One region of the Modestobacter sp. SYSU DS0875 genome, then DNA from elsewhere that is predicted to be linked to it. Evidence: riboswitches for the same ligand, from Rfam matches in the RefSeq annotation. Region 1 holds a riboswitch; the other holds the start of a gene.
What was found. A riboswitch is a leader RNA that binds a small molecule or an ion and turns the genes downstream of it on or off. The one in region 1 is predicted to bind cyclic di-AMP.
Positions count from the first base shown of each region.

Region 1 (5,399 bases):
AGAACCCCTCGGCGCCAGCAGCCATCGGCGCCCGGCACACGTCACCGGGCGCCGGGTCCGATCAGGCCCGGGCGGGCCGGTGCTGCGCGGGGACGCTCTCCGCGGGTGCGTCGGCGACCTGGTCGACGCCCAGGTACCGCTCGAAGCCGGGCGGGACGACGACGTCGTCCCGGCACAGGTCGGCCACCGACTCCCGTCCGAGGCCGACCATCGCCGAGCCGAGGCCGTCACGCAGCACGTCGAGCACGTTCTCCACGCCGGCCTGCCCGTTGGCCGCCAGGCCCCAGAGGTAGGCGCGACCGATCATCACGGCCTTCGCGCCCAGGGCGAGGGCCTTGGCGACGTCGCCGCCGCGCCGGATGCCGCCGTCCAGCAACACCTCGACCTGGTCGCCGACGGCCTCGGCGATCGCCGGCAGGGCACGGATGGAGGCCGGGGTGCCGTCGAGGTTGTTGCCGCCGTGGTTGGAGACGGAGATCGCGGTGACCCCGGCGTCGACGGCCCGCCTGGCGTCGTCGACGCGCATCACGCCCTTGAGCATGAACGGCCGGTCATCACCCCACAGCTCCCGGAGCCAGGCGACGTCCTCCCAGGTCGGCATGGGCGACTGCATCCACATGCCGTAGGCCTCGAAGAAGGTGGGCGCCGGGTCGCCGGGGTGGGCGACCATGTTCGGCACGGTCAGGTCGGGCAGCTTCCTGGTCCGGGCGAAGTCCCACAGCCAGCTGGGCTTGAGGGCCACCTGCGGGGCGTACCGCCGCACCGCCTCGAGGTTGATGCGTTCGGGGATGAACGGGCTGCCCCAGTCGCGGCCGTAGGAGAACGACCAGTCCAGCGTGGCGATCAGCCCGGCCGCCCCGGCCCGCCGGGCCCGCTCGACCTTGGCGGCCATCAGGTCGCGGTCGCCGACCCAGTAGAGCTGGAAGAAGGTCTGCGGGTTGGCGGCGATGACCTCCTCCATCGGCTTGCTGGCCATCGACGAGAGCCCGATCGCGGTGCCGCGGGCGGCCGCGGCCCGCGCCACGGCGACCTCCCCGTCGGGGTGCACGGCCTGCACCCCGGTCGGGCTGATCAGCACCGGCAGCGCGAGGTCCTGGCCCATGACGCGGGTGGCCGTCTGCCGGCCGTTGGCCAGCCCGGCGGTGTGCGGGGCGAAGCCCAGCTCGGCGAAGGCGGCCAGGTTGTCGTCGACGGTCAACCCGCGCTCGGAGCCGGCGACCAACGCCCCGTAGACGCCCTTCGGCAACCGCCGCTTTGCCCGGCGCTGTGCCTCGGCCACCGTCTCGAACCACGCGTTCGCCATCTGCGCACTCCCCTGCTGCTCGGACCGGGGGACGCCGTCGTCCCCCGGTGCCTGCGGCCGCAGCCGCTGGCACTCAGTGCCACCGTAGCCGGGGAGAAGTGGTCTGGGACACAAGCCTTCCGCCTCCCGGACACCGCCCGCCGGGGCGCGCGACCCGGCGCGCGGTGACGCGCCGGGTCAGCCGGCTCGGATCGCCGAGACGTCGAACTCCACCTGGATCCGGTCGCTGACCAGGACGCCACCGGTCTCGAGGACCGCGTTCCAGGTCAGCTCCCAGTCGCTGCGCTTGATCGCCAGCGCGCCCTCGAAGCCGACCCGCGTGTTGCCGAACGGGTCCAGCGCCGAGCCGGTCAGGGTGAAGTCGATCTCGACGGTGCGGGTGACGTCCTTGATGGTCAGGTCGCCGGTGACCCGGTAGACCTCGTCGTCGACCTGCCGCACCGCGGTCGAGTCGAAGCGCATCTCCGGGAACCGCTCGACGTCCAGGAAGTCCGGCGAGCGCAGGTGCGCGTCGCGGTCGGGGGCGCCGGTGTCGATGCTGGCGGTGCGGATGCGCAGCGACACGGTGCTGGCACCCGGGTCGGCGGTGTCGAGATGGGCGGTGCCGGCGAACTCGGTGAACGCGCCGCGCACCGTCGTCACCATCGCGTGCCGTGCCCGCACGCCGATGCGGGTGTGCGCGGCGTCGACGACGTAGTCGCCGGTCACGTCGGCCAACGCGGCCGTCGCGGCGTCGAAGTCCGAGGCCGCGGGCTCGGGTGCCCGGTGCTTGCCCACGGTTCAGCCCTCCTGGTCGGGGTGGTCCACCCGGTGATCCTGACCGATGGGGGTGACATTCGGGCAGGGCGGTGACGTGCTGGGCACGCGAGGAGGGGCCGCCCGGTGCGAGCGGCCCCTCCTCGTCGGTGCTGGGTCGATCAGTACCAGCCGGCGGACTGCGACTGCGACCACGCGCCGCACGGCGAGCCGTACCGGTTGTTGATGTAGATCAGGCCGGCGTCGATCTGACGGTAGCCGTCGGAGGTCTTGGCGATCCCGGTGCCCTTCCAGGTGGAGTCCAGGAACTGCGGGATGCCGTAGGCGGTGCTGCGCGGGTTCTGCGCGTTGGGGTTCCAGCCGCTCTCCTTGCCCCACAGCTTCTCCAGGCAGGAGAACTGACCGGCGTCCCCGCCCAGCTGGGACAGCGCGTAGCTCTGGAAGGAGCCGGCCGGCGCGGCGGGGGCCGGGGCGGGGGCGGGGGCACCGCCACCGGAGGACCGGGAGCCGGACTGCGACCGCGGGGCTGCAGCCGCAGCCGCCTGCTCGGCCTTCCGCGCCTCCTCGGCTCTCCGTGCCTCCTCGGCCTTGCGCGCCTCCTCGGCCTTGCGCGCCTCCTCCGCGAGCCGCGCCTCCTCGGCCTTGCGCGCCTCCTCGGCCAGCCGTGCCTCTTCCGCGGCGACGGCGGCGGCCTGCGCCTGCTGCGCGGCGGCCTCGGCCTCCTGGCGCTGGCTGCGGTCGGCCGCCAGCGCCCCGAGCCGGTCGCCGACCTGCCCCTCGGCGACGACGGTGCTGGCGTGCTGGGCGGTGAGGCCCAGCTGGCTGGCGATGCTCACCGGCTCGGGCGCCGCGGTGGCCTGCGCGCCGGTCTGCCCGCTCACGACGACGTTCACCACGACCGCGCCGACCGCGGCGGCGGCCAGGTACATCGCCGGACGGCGCAGGCCGGCCGGGGGCGCCAGGCGGCGGGCGCGGCGGGAGGTCTCCTCTCCGGCGACGGGGAGGACCGTGGTGGGCAGGTCTCCGTCGGCCGGCAGGTCGTGCCCGGCGTGGTCGTGCGGGGTGGCGCGTGGGGACATGAAGGAGGGGGCTCCGGGCTCTTCCGTGGCCGCCTACCGGGTTAGCTGACGGATTCGGGCGGGAAGGCGCCCTACCCGGCCGGGCGCGTGCCCGGGCGGGATTCACCCCAGTGCTGCGGTGGGTCCCCGGATCGCTGCGATCAGCGACTCGGCGGCATCCGGCGCGGGCTCCCCGGGTGGGGACGTGACGTCCGGCCGGACCCGCCCACGGTAAGGCGCTTTACGACCTCGTGACAATGCTCCGTCGCCAGTTCGTCGGGATGTGCCACGACGCCCCTGGTCAGCGGGGTGTGATCCGTCCCGCAGGTCGCGCCGGTCGCACGCGTCTCAGGGCAGGCGCCAGACCGTCGTCCGGCGGACCTGCCCACCGTCGGCGTCCGGGACGGCGTGGGTGGCGGCCGGCAGCAGCCCTTCCCGCGGCAGGTAGGCGCGGCCCGGGTCCCCGAGCAGGACGGTGGCGCCGCGCAGCCAGTGGGTGCCCAGGTACGGCAGCACCCGGGCGGTCATCTCTCGGTCGTAGCAGACGTCCCCGGCCAGTACGACGTCCACGTCCGGCCCGTCCTCGCCCAGCACGTCGCCCACCACCTCGATCCCGGTGACCCCGTTGAGCTCGGCGTTGAGCGCGACCGCGGCGTGCGAGTAGGGGTCGACGTCGCTGGCGACGACGTGCGCGGCCCCGGCGAGCAGCGCCGCCACGGCGACCAGGCCGCTCCCGGCACCGAGGTCCAGCACCCGCTTGCCGGCGACCAGCTCCGGGGTGTCCAGGACGTACCGGGCCAGCGCCTGGCCGCCGGGCCAGGCCGCGGCCCAGAACGGCGGGTCCTGGCCGGCGCCGCCGGCCTCGGTCTCCATCGCCTCCCACAGGGCGACGACGTCGTCGGCGACGTGCAGCCGCACCTCGGGCACCAGGGTGGGCCGCTCGACCCGGGTGTGGGCCTGCAGGAAGGACGGCGGGACGCGGTCAGGGGCGGGCACCCGGACAGTGGACACCCACGGGCCCGGCCGCGCCCCGCCGGGGTGGTCTCAGTCCTCGCGGTCGCTCCGGACCACGGTGACGGGGCAGGGCGCGTGCCGGGTGACCTGGTCGCTGGTCGAGCCGAGCAGCAGGCCGGCGAAGCCACCGCGGCCACGGGCACCCACCACCAGCACGTCGGCCTGCCCGGCGGCGGCGATGAGCGCCTTCACCGGTGAGGTGTGCGCGACGTGGCAGGTGACCCCCGCGGCGCGGTCCTGGCCGAGCGCCGCGACGACGTCGGCCTCCAGGTCGGCCTGGACCGCCTTCTCGTAGTCGCTCACCGGCGGGACGTAGCCCGGCGACCAGCTGGCCGGCTGGGGCGCGGTGGCGATCCGCCAGGCACGGACGACGTGCAGCGGCCACCCGGCCCGCTCGGCCAGGCCGGCCGCCCACACGAGCGCCTCCTGGGCGCACCCGGAACCGTCGTGGCCGACGACGACGCCGCCCCCGACCGCCCCGGTCGACGTCTCCGCGGACGCCATGTCCCCAGCCGCGTTGCCCATGGCCTCGTCGACCTCCGCCGCGAGCGCGTCCCGCGTGCCGTCCTGCTCGGTCACCGCGTCCTCCTGTCCGTGCCCACCTGCCCCGTGTCTGCCACCGGCGACCGGGCTGGCTGCTCGCACCAGCCTGGCCCACCGGGCCGCCGGTCGCACAGAGCCGGAGGTCCCGGGTCAGCCGCCGTTCCGCACGAGGTGCACCGCGGCCTCCTCCGCCGACGCCCCTCCCCCGTCGATGCCCTCGTCCTCGGCGTACAGCTCGGCCTCCCGGTCGACCAGGCCGTCGTCGTCGGCGTCGGCCAGCCGGCCCGCGCGGTCGTCGCCGACCTCGTCGTCGAGGAGCTCGCCGTCGGTGCCGGCGTCGTCGCCCAGACCGTCACCCTCGTCGTCGCGGTCGTCGGTCCCGCCGTCGCGGAGCTCGCGGGCCAGCCGGCCGGAGAGGCTCTCGCCGGCCTCCTCCTCGCGCTCGGTGGTGCCCCAGCCGGTCGACACCCACGGCCGGTCGGGCGGGGACCAGCCCGCGGTGTCGTCGTCGGTGTCCGGTTCGAGGGTGTCCGAGACCGCGGCCACGGTGGCCGGGTCGGTGCCGTCGTGGTGCGTGCGCATGGCTGCCTCCGGGGGCCGGGCGGCGCTGACGGCGGTCAGCATCCCCCCGCGCGGCCACATCCACCAGGGTGTCGGGGACGGGCTCTCGGATCGCGCCGTCGGCCGACCTGCTCTTGACTGACCGTCGCGACCGGCGCGCGCCG
Region 1 covers NZ_JBJHAH010000011.1:35,212-40,610, reverse strand. The annotation lists gene mftD (pre-mycofactocin synthase MftD) at 62-1,303, opposite strand; gene ACI79Y_RS08695 (YceI family protein) at 1,481-2,080, opposite strand; gene ACI79Y_RS08690 (aggregation-promoting factor C-terminal-like domain-containing protein) at 2,221-3,138, opposite strand; cyclic di-AMP (ydaO/yuaA leader) riboswitch at 3,154-3,302, opposite strand; gene ACI79Y_RS08685 (class I SAM-dependent methyltransferase) at 3,466-4,113, opposite strand; gene ACI79Y_RS08680 (universal stress protein) at 4,162-4,710, opposite strand; gene ACI79Y_RS08675 (DUF5709 domain-containing protein) at 4,825-5,256, opposite strand.

Region 2 (5,399 bases), on a different contig from region 1:
CCGCCGTAGTCCGGGGGTGACCACCCGGTGGTCCCGACCCAGGTCCAACGGGGTTCCGTCGGGGCCCATCACAATCCGGGAGATGCTCCCGTCGCAGGCCAGGTAGCGGGCGCGGGCGGCGGAGATCGTCGCCCCGAACCCCGTCTGCGTAGCCCCCGGGCCGGTCGCGTCCTCGACGAGGTCGTCCAGGTCGATTCCGACCACCACGTGCGGCTTCACCGTCCGCAACGTCGGCAGGTTCCCCGAGGCGAGTTGGTTGTCGCAGAGCTGCACGAGTGCGTCGGCGTTCTGCTGGGCGCGGGTCCGCTCGTCACCCTTGGGGCGGTTGGCCTGCACGATCGACTCGATCGCGGCTTGCACCTTCTCCCCACCCACCGCATCCAGGTCGAACCGACCGGTGACGCTGCCGTCAGCGTGCTTGGCGATCGACAGCCGCCGCCCTTCGGTCGGGTCCGGCTCCGGCCCGTCCGGGTCGAGCGCTTCTTCGAAGGCCCGCACCGCCGCACCGAGCGAGGCGTGCGGCGCCTCCCGCGCCACATCCGCCCACGCCTGATCGAACGCACCCAGGTCGATCCCCTGCTCCGCGGCCTGCTCCCGCTCCCGCTCCCCCACCGCAGACGCCACGACGTCGACCTGGGCGGCGGTGATCGCCCCGTCCGCGAACCCTCCGGCCATCGCGGGGTAGTGCTCCAGCGCCCGCCCGGCCCGCACCACCCGTGACGCCTCCGCCGCCGACAACCGCGCGTGCCCGATCAGCCACGACCGCATCGACGCCAACCCGTCCCGCTCGGCCGCCTGCGCGAGCTCACAGGCGCGCACCGTGCGGGCCAGCTCCGCCGCCGCCCGGTTCTGCAGCTGCACCAGCTCGCCCACCCGGTCCAGCAGCTCACCATCGCCGAACGCGTGCAGGTCCTCGGCCGCTAATGCGTCCAGCGCGGCCGACAACGGCGACCCGAACAACCCCTCCAAATCATCGGCGGGCAACTCCGCGACCACGTTCGGCGCAGGGGCGTCCAGCGTCAGTACGTCGCTCACGACACCCCCTTCGCCATTCGAATCTATGTTCGAACACTAGCGCAGTCAGCGCCTCATCTCCACCCGAACCCGCAGGTCAGACGCCTGTCCACAGGTCAGACAACCCCCCTTGACGGTAGCGGCCCGACCGCTCACGACCGAGCCATCTCCCGAGGGTCGGGCCGTTCGTCAGCTGGTTAGGTTCTGAACACGACGCGTTGTCACGCGCCGCCCCTTCATCAGTTCGCAACTTCCCGAGAAACGCCGGGGCCGGCCTCACGTTTGCCACGGTCACGACGGCGAGTCGCAGTCCGAGACCGTCCGGATCCGGCCGACGACGGCGGCTGCGGACCACCAGATCGCCACCTAGCGTCGTCGCGGCCGACCGGGTCCGACCGTCACCGCACCTGGTGACACCCGGACGGCACCGCCGAACCGGACGTCGGCTGCGCACGCTGCAGCCGCCGCCTGGACCGGGGACCCACCGCAGTTCCGGGGTGAAGCGCGGCCGCACGCACGTGTGGCCGCGCCGGGCGAGTTCCCCGCCCGAACCCGTCAGCTAACTCGGTAGGCGGTTGAGGAGAACAAGGAGAACTCGTCGTTCCATGACGACCCTGCGCACCACCTCTGCTCGTCGTTCCACCCGCTCGGCCAAGGGCGCGCTGATCGCGTTGCTCACCGGCGCCGGCGTGGTGCTCACCCCGCTCGCCGCCCAGGCCAACGCCGGGGGCGCCGCCCCGCCGGCCACGGCTCCGATCGCCGCGCCGGTCGCGGCGACGGCCGCACCGACCTCCGCCGCCCAGGTGGTCATCGACACCGCGATGGCCCAGCTCGGCAAGCCCTACGTGTGGGCCGGGGCCGGTCCGAACGTCTACGACTGCTCGGGCCTCACCCAGTTCGCCTTCCGGGCGGCCGGCGTCGACCTGCCGCACTCGTCGCGGATGCAGTCCACCATGGGCGTGCACGTCGACCGGGCGCACCTGCAGCCCGGTGACCTGGTCTTCTACTACTCCCCCGTCGGGCACGTGGGCATCTACCTGGGCGACGGGCTGATGGTGCACGCGCCGACCAGCGGTGACGTCGTCCGCGTCGCCAGCATCGACATGTGGGGCTACAACACCGCGCGTCGGCTGGTCTGAGTTCCTCCCCTCCGGGTCGCCGGCGTCGCTCCGGCGACCCGGAGGGGCAGCCGGTCGTCAGTGGTGCGCGTTCTCGGTGTGCGTGAGGTCGCCGTAGTCGTCGGGGAGCTGGTCGAGCACGTGCAGGTACTCGGAGCCCACCGCTTCGCGGAGCCCGGCGGTGACCGCACGCGCGTGCTGCCGCGCCTGCTCCGGGGTGCAGCCCTGCCCCTCGAGTTCGGCGACGCGGCCGTAGAACTCGGTCAGGCCGAAGCGCTCGACCGACCCGTCGGTGGGCATCGCCGAGGCGAGCTCGGGCGGCAGCTGGGCGGCCAGGTCCTTCGCCTCGGTCGACAACCGCTGCCCGAGCACGGTCAGGGTGGCCCGGACGGCCTGCTCGGCGTGCTCGTGATCGGGGATCCGAGCCGACTGCTGCACCGCGGACACGAACTCGTGCGTCTTCATCTCGTCCTCCCGTCTGTCGTTCCTGCTGGTCCGGAGCGCGCTCGTCGTGCGTCCGGTGTCGGGTCCGGCGGTCAGCCGACCCGGAGGTCGTCGAGCTCACCGGCGCGCAGGGTCAGCCCCAGGCCGGGTGCGTCCGCGGCCGGGCGGACCCGGCCCGCCATCGGGTCGGGCACCCCGTCGAACAGCCGGTGCTCGAACCGGGCGTGGTCGTGGAACCACTCCAGGTGGCGGAGGTTGGGTGTGGCCAGGGCGAGGTGGGCGTGCAGGGTGGGCACGCAGTGCGCGGACACCTCCAGCGAGTGCCCGGCGGCCAGCGCGCTGGCCCGGAGCCACTCGGTGACCCCGCCGCAGCGGCTGGCGTCGACCTGCAGGCAGTCGACGGCCCCGGCGCCGCACAGCCCGGCGAAGTCGGCCAGGCGGGCGCCGTACTCGCCGGCCGCGACGTCGCAGTCCAGGTCCTCCCGGACCAGCCGGAGACCGGCGAGGTCGTCGGAGGACACCGGTTCCTCGAACCAGACCACCCCGAGGTCGTCGAGCTCCCGGCCGACCCGGACCGCCTGCTTGGCGGTGTAACCACCGTTCGCGTCGACGAGCAGGGCGACGTCGTCCCCCACGACCTCGCGGGTCAGCCGGGTGCGGTGCAGGTCCCGGTCGACCGCGGTGCCCCACGACTCCCCGATCTTGATCTTCACCTGGTCGTGCCCCTGCGCCAGCCACCCGTCCAACTGGTCCCGGGTGACCCCGTCGTCGTAGCTGGTGAACCCGCCGCTGGCGTACACCGCGGCGTCCTCGCGCACCGCCCCGAGCAGGCCGGTGAGGGGGACGTCCAGCACCCGGGCCTTCAGGTCCCACAGCGCGGTGTCGACCGCCGAGATGCCCATCGCGACCAGGCCGGGCACCCCGGCGTTGCGCGCCGCCCGCGCCATGGCGTGCGTCGCCGCCGGTGGGTCGAGCGCGCGGTGGCCGACCGCGACCTCCGCCAGCAGGCCGCGGACGACCTGGGCCACGGTGGCGTCGGCGTACGTCCACCCCACCCCGGTGCGCCCGGCGCCGTGCGCCTGGACGACGACGGCGGTGGTGGCGTCCCAGCTCAGCGTGCCGTCCGCCTCGGGATGGTCGGTTGGCAGCCGGTAGGCGGCGACGTCGAGCGCCTCCACCCGCGCCTCGAGCCCGATCACCACGGCACCAGCCCGACGACCAGCCAGACGATCGCGACCACCAGCACGACCCAGAGGACGTCGGCGAGCAGCCCCCAGCTGCGTTCCTCCACCAGCGTGGGGTCCTCCGCCGGGTCGACCGCCGGGTCCGCGCTCGTGGCGCCGGACGGGCGGCCCCGGTAGTAGGAGGGGTAGGGCGCCCCCCACCCCCGGTAGCCCCAGCCGTAGGCGAGCGGGACCAGGAACAGCAGGACCACGAACAGGAACCAGAGCCAGAGCCAGAGCACGAGAGCACTCCTCTCTCTCGGTGGTCGTCAGGACGAGAGCAGGCGGCGGGTGGTCGCCACGGTGCCGGCCGCCACCGCACCGGCGGCCGCGGCGGCGCCGAGGAGCGCGGATCCCTGCGCGACCCGGCCCGGGGGGCGCGGGCGGCCGGCCAGCACCTGCTCGGGGTGCTCGGTCATCCGTGCCCCCTCGACCAGGCCGGCGAGCGCCTCGGCCAGGTGCACCGCCCGCCGCCCGGTGTCGCCCTGCTCGATCTGGGTGCGGCAGCTGAAGCCGTCCGCCAGCACCACCGACCGGCGGTCGCCGTCGCGCACGGCCGGCAGCAGCACCTGCTCACCGCAGGCCATGGAGACCTCGTGGTGGCCGCGCTCGAACCCGAAGTTCCCGGCGAGCCCGCAGCACCCGGAGTTCAGCACGTCGGCGTCGAACCCGGCCTTGTCCAGCAGCTCGCGGTCGGCGTCGAACCCCATGATCGAGTGCTGGTGGCAGTGGGTCTGCACCATCGCCGCCCGCTCGGCCGGTGGTGGTGACCAGTCCGGCGCCCGCTCGGCGAGCAGCTCGGCGAGAGTCCGGGTGCTCTCGGCGAGCCGGCGCACGTCGTCGTCCCCGGGGAGCAGCTCGGGCGCGTCGGCCCGGAACACCGCGATGCAGCTGGGCTCCAACCCGAGGACCGGGACCCCGTTCCGCACCGCGGGGCCGAGCGCCTGCGCCGTGCGCCGCAGCACCTGGGAGGCGACGTCGAGCTGCCCGGTGGAGATCCAGGTGAGCCCGCAGCAGAGCTCCTGCTCCGGCAGCCGCACCCGGAAGCCGGCGTCCTCCAGCACCGTCACCGCGGCCCGGCCGATGGCCGGGTGGAAGAACTCGGTGAAGGTGTCCGGCCACAGCAGCACCTCACCGCGCCGGCCGTCGCCGCGCGGGCCCCGCGCCCGGTACCAGTGGGTGAACCGCTCGGAGGCGAACAACGGCAGCTCCCGCTCGGGGGTGATCCCGCCGGCGGCCTGCACGAGCCGGCGGAGCCCCGGGGTCTGGGTGGCGGCGTTGACCAGGCCGGGGGCCGCTGCCGCGACGCGGGCCACCAGGGGCAGCCAGCCCAGCGAGTAGTGGGTGCGCGGACGGAGCCGGCCGGCGTAGTGGTGGGAGAGGAACTCCGCCTTGTAGGTGGCCATGTCGACGTCGACCGGGCAGTCGCTCTTGCAGCCCTTGCAGGCCAGGCAGAGGTCGAGGGCGTCCCGGACGGCGGTCGACCGCCAGCGGTCGCGGATGACGTCGCCGCGGAGCATCTCGAACAGCAGCCGCGCCCGGCCCCGGGTGGAGTGCTTCTCGTCGCCGGTCACCTGGTAGCTCGGGCACATCACCGCGC
Region 2 covers NZ_JBJHAH010000001.1:222,248-227,646, reverse strand. The annotation lists gene ACI79Y_RS00965 (DUF222 domain-containing protein) at 1-945, opposite strand, end outside; cyclic di-AMP (ydaO/yuaA leader) riboswitch at 1,467-1,602, shown strand; gene ACI79Y_RS00960 (C40 family peptidase) at 1,620-2,153, shown strand; gene ACI79Y_RS00955 (DUF2267 domain-containing protein) at 2,211-2,597, opposite strand; gene ACI79Y_RS00950 (enolase C-terminal domain-like protein) at 2,669-3,775, opposite strand; gene ACI79Y_RS00945 (hypothetical protein) at 3,772-4,041, opposite strand; gene ACI79Y_RS00940 (FAD-binding and (Fe-S)-binding domain-containing protein) at 4,069-5,399, opposite strand, start outside.
Region 2: it holds a riboswitch for cyclic di-AMP, as region 1 does, so the genes downstream of both, ACI79Y_RS00960 (C40 family peptidase) here and ACI79Y_RS08690 (aggregation-promoting factor C-terminal-like domain-containing protein) in region 1, are expected to answer to the same signal.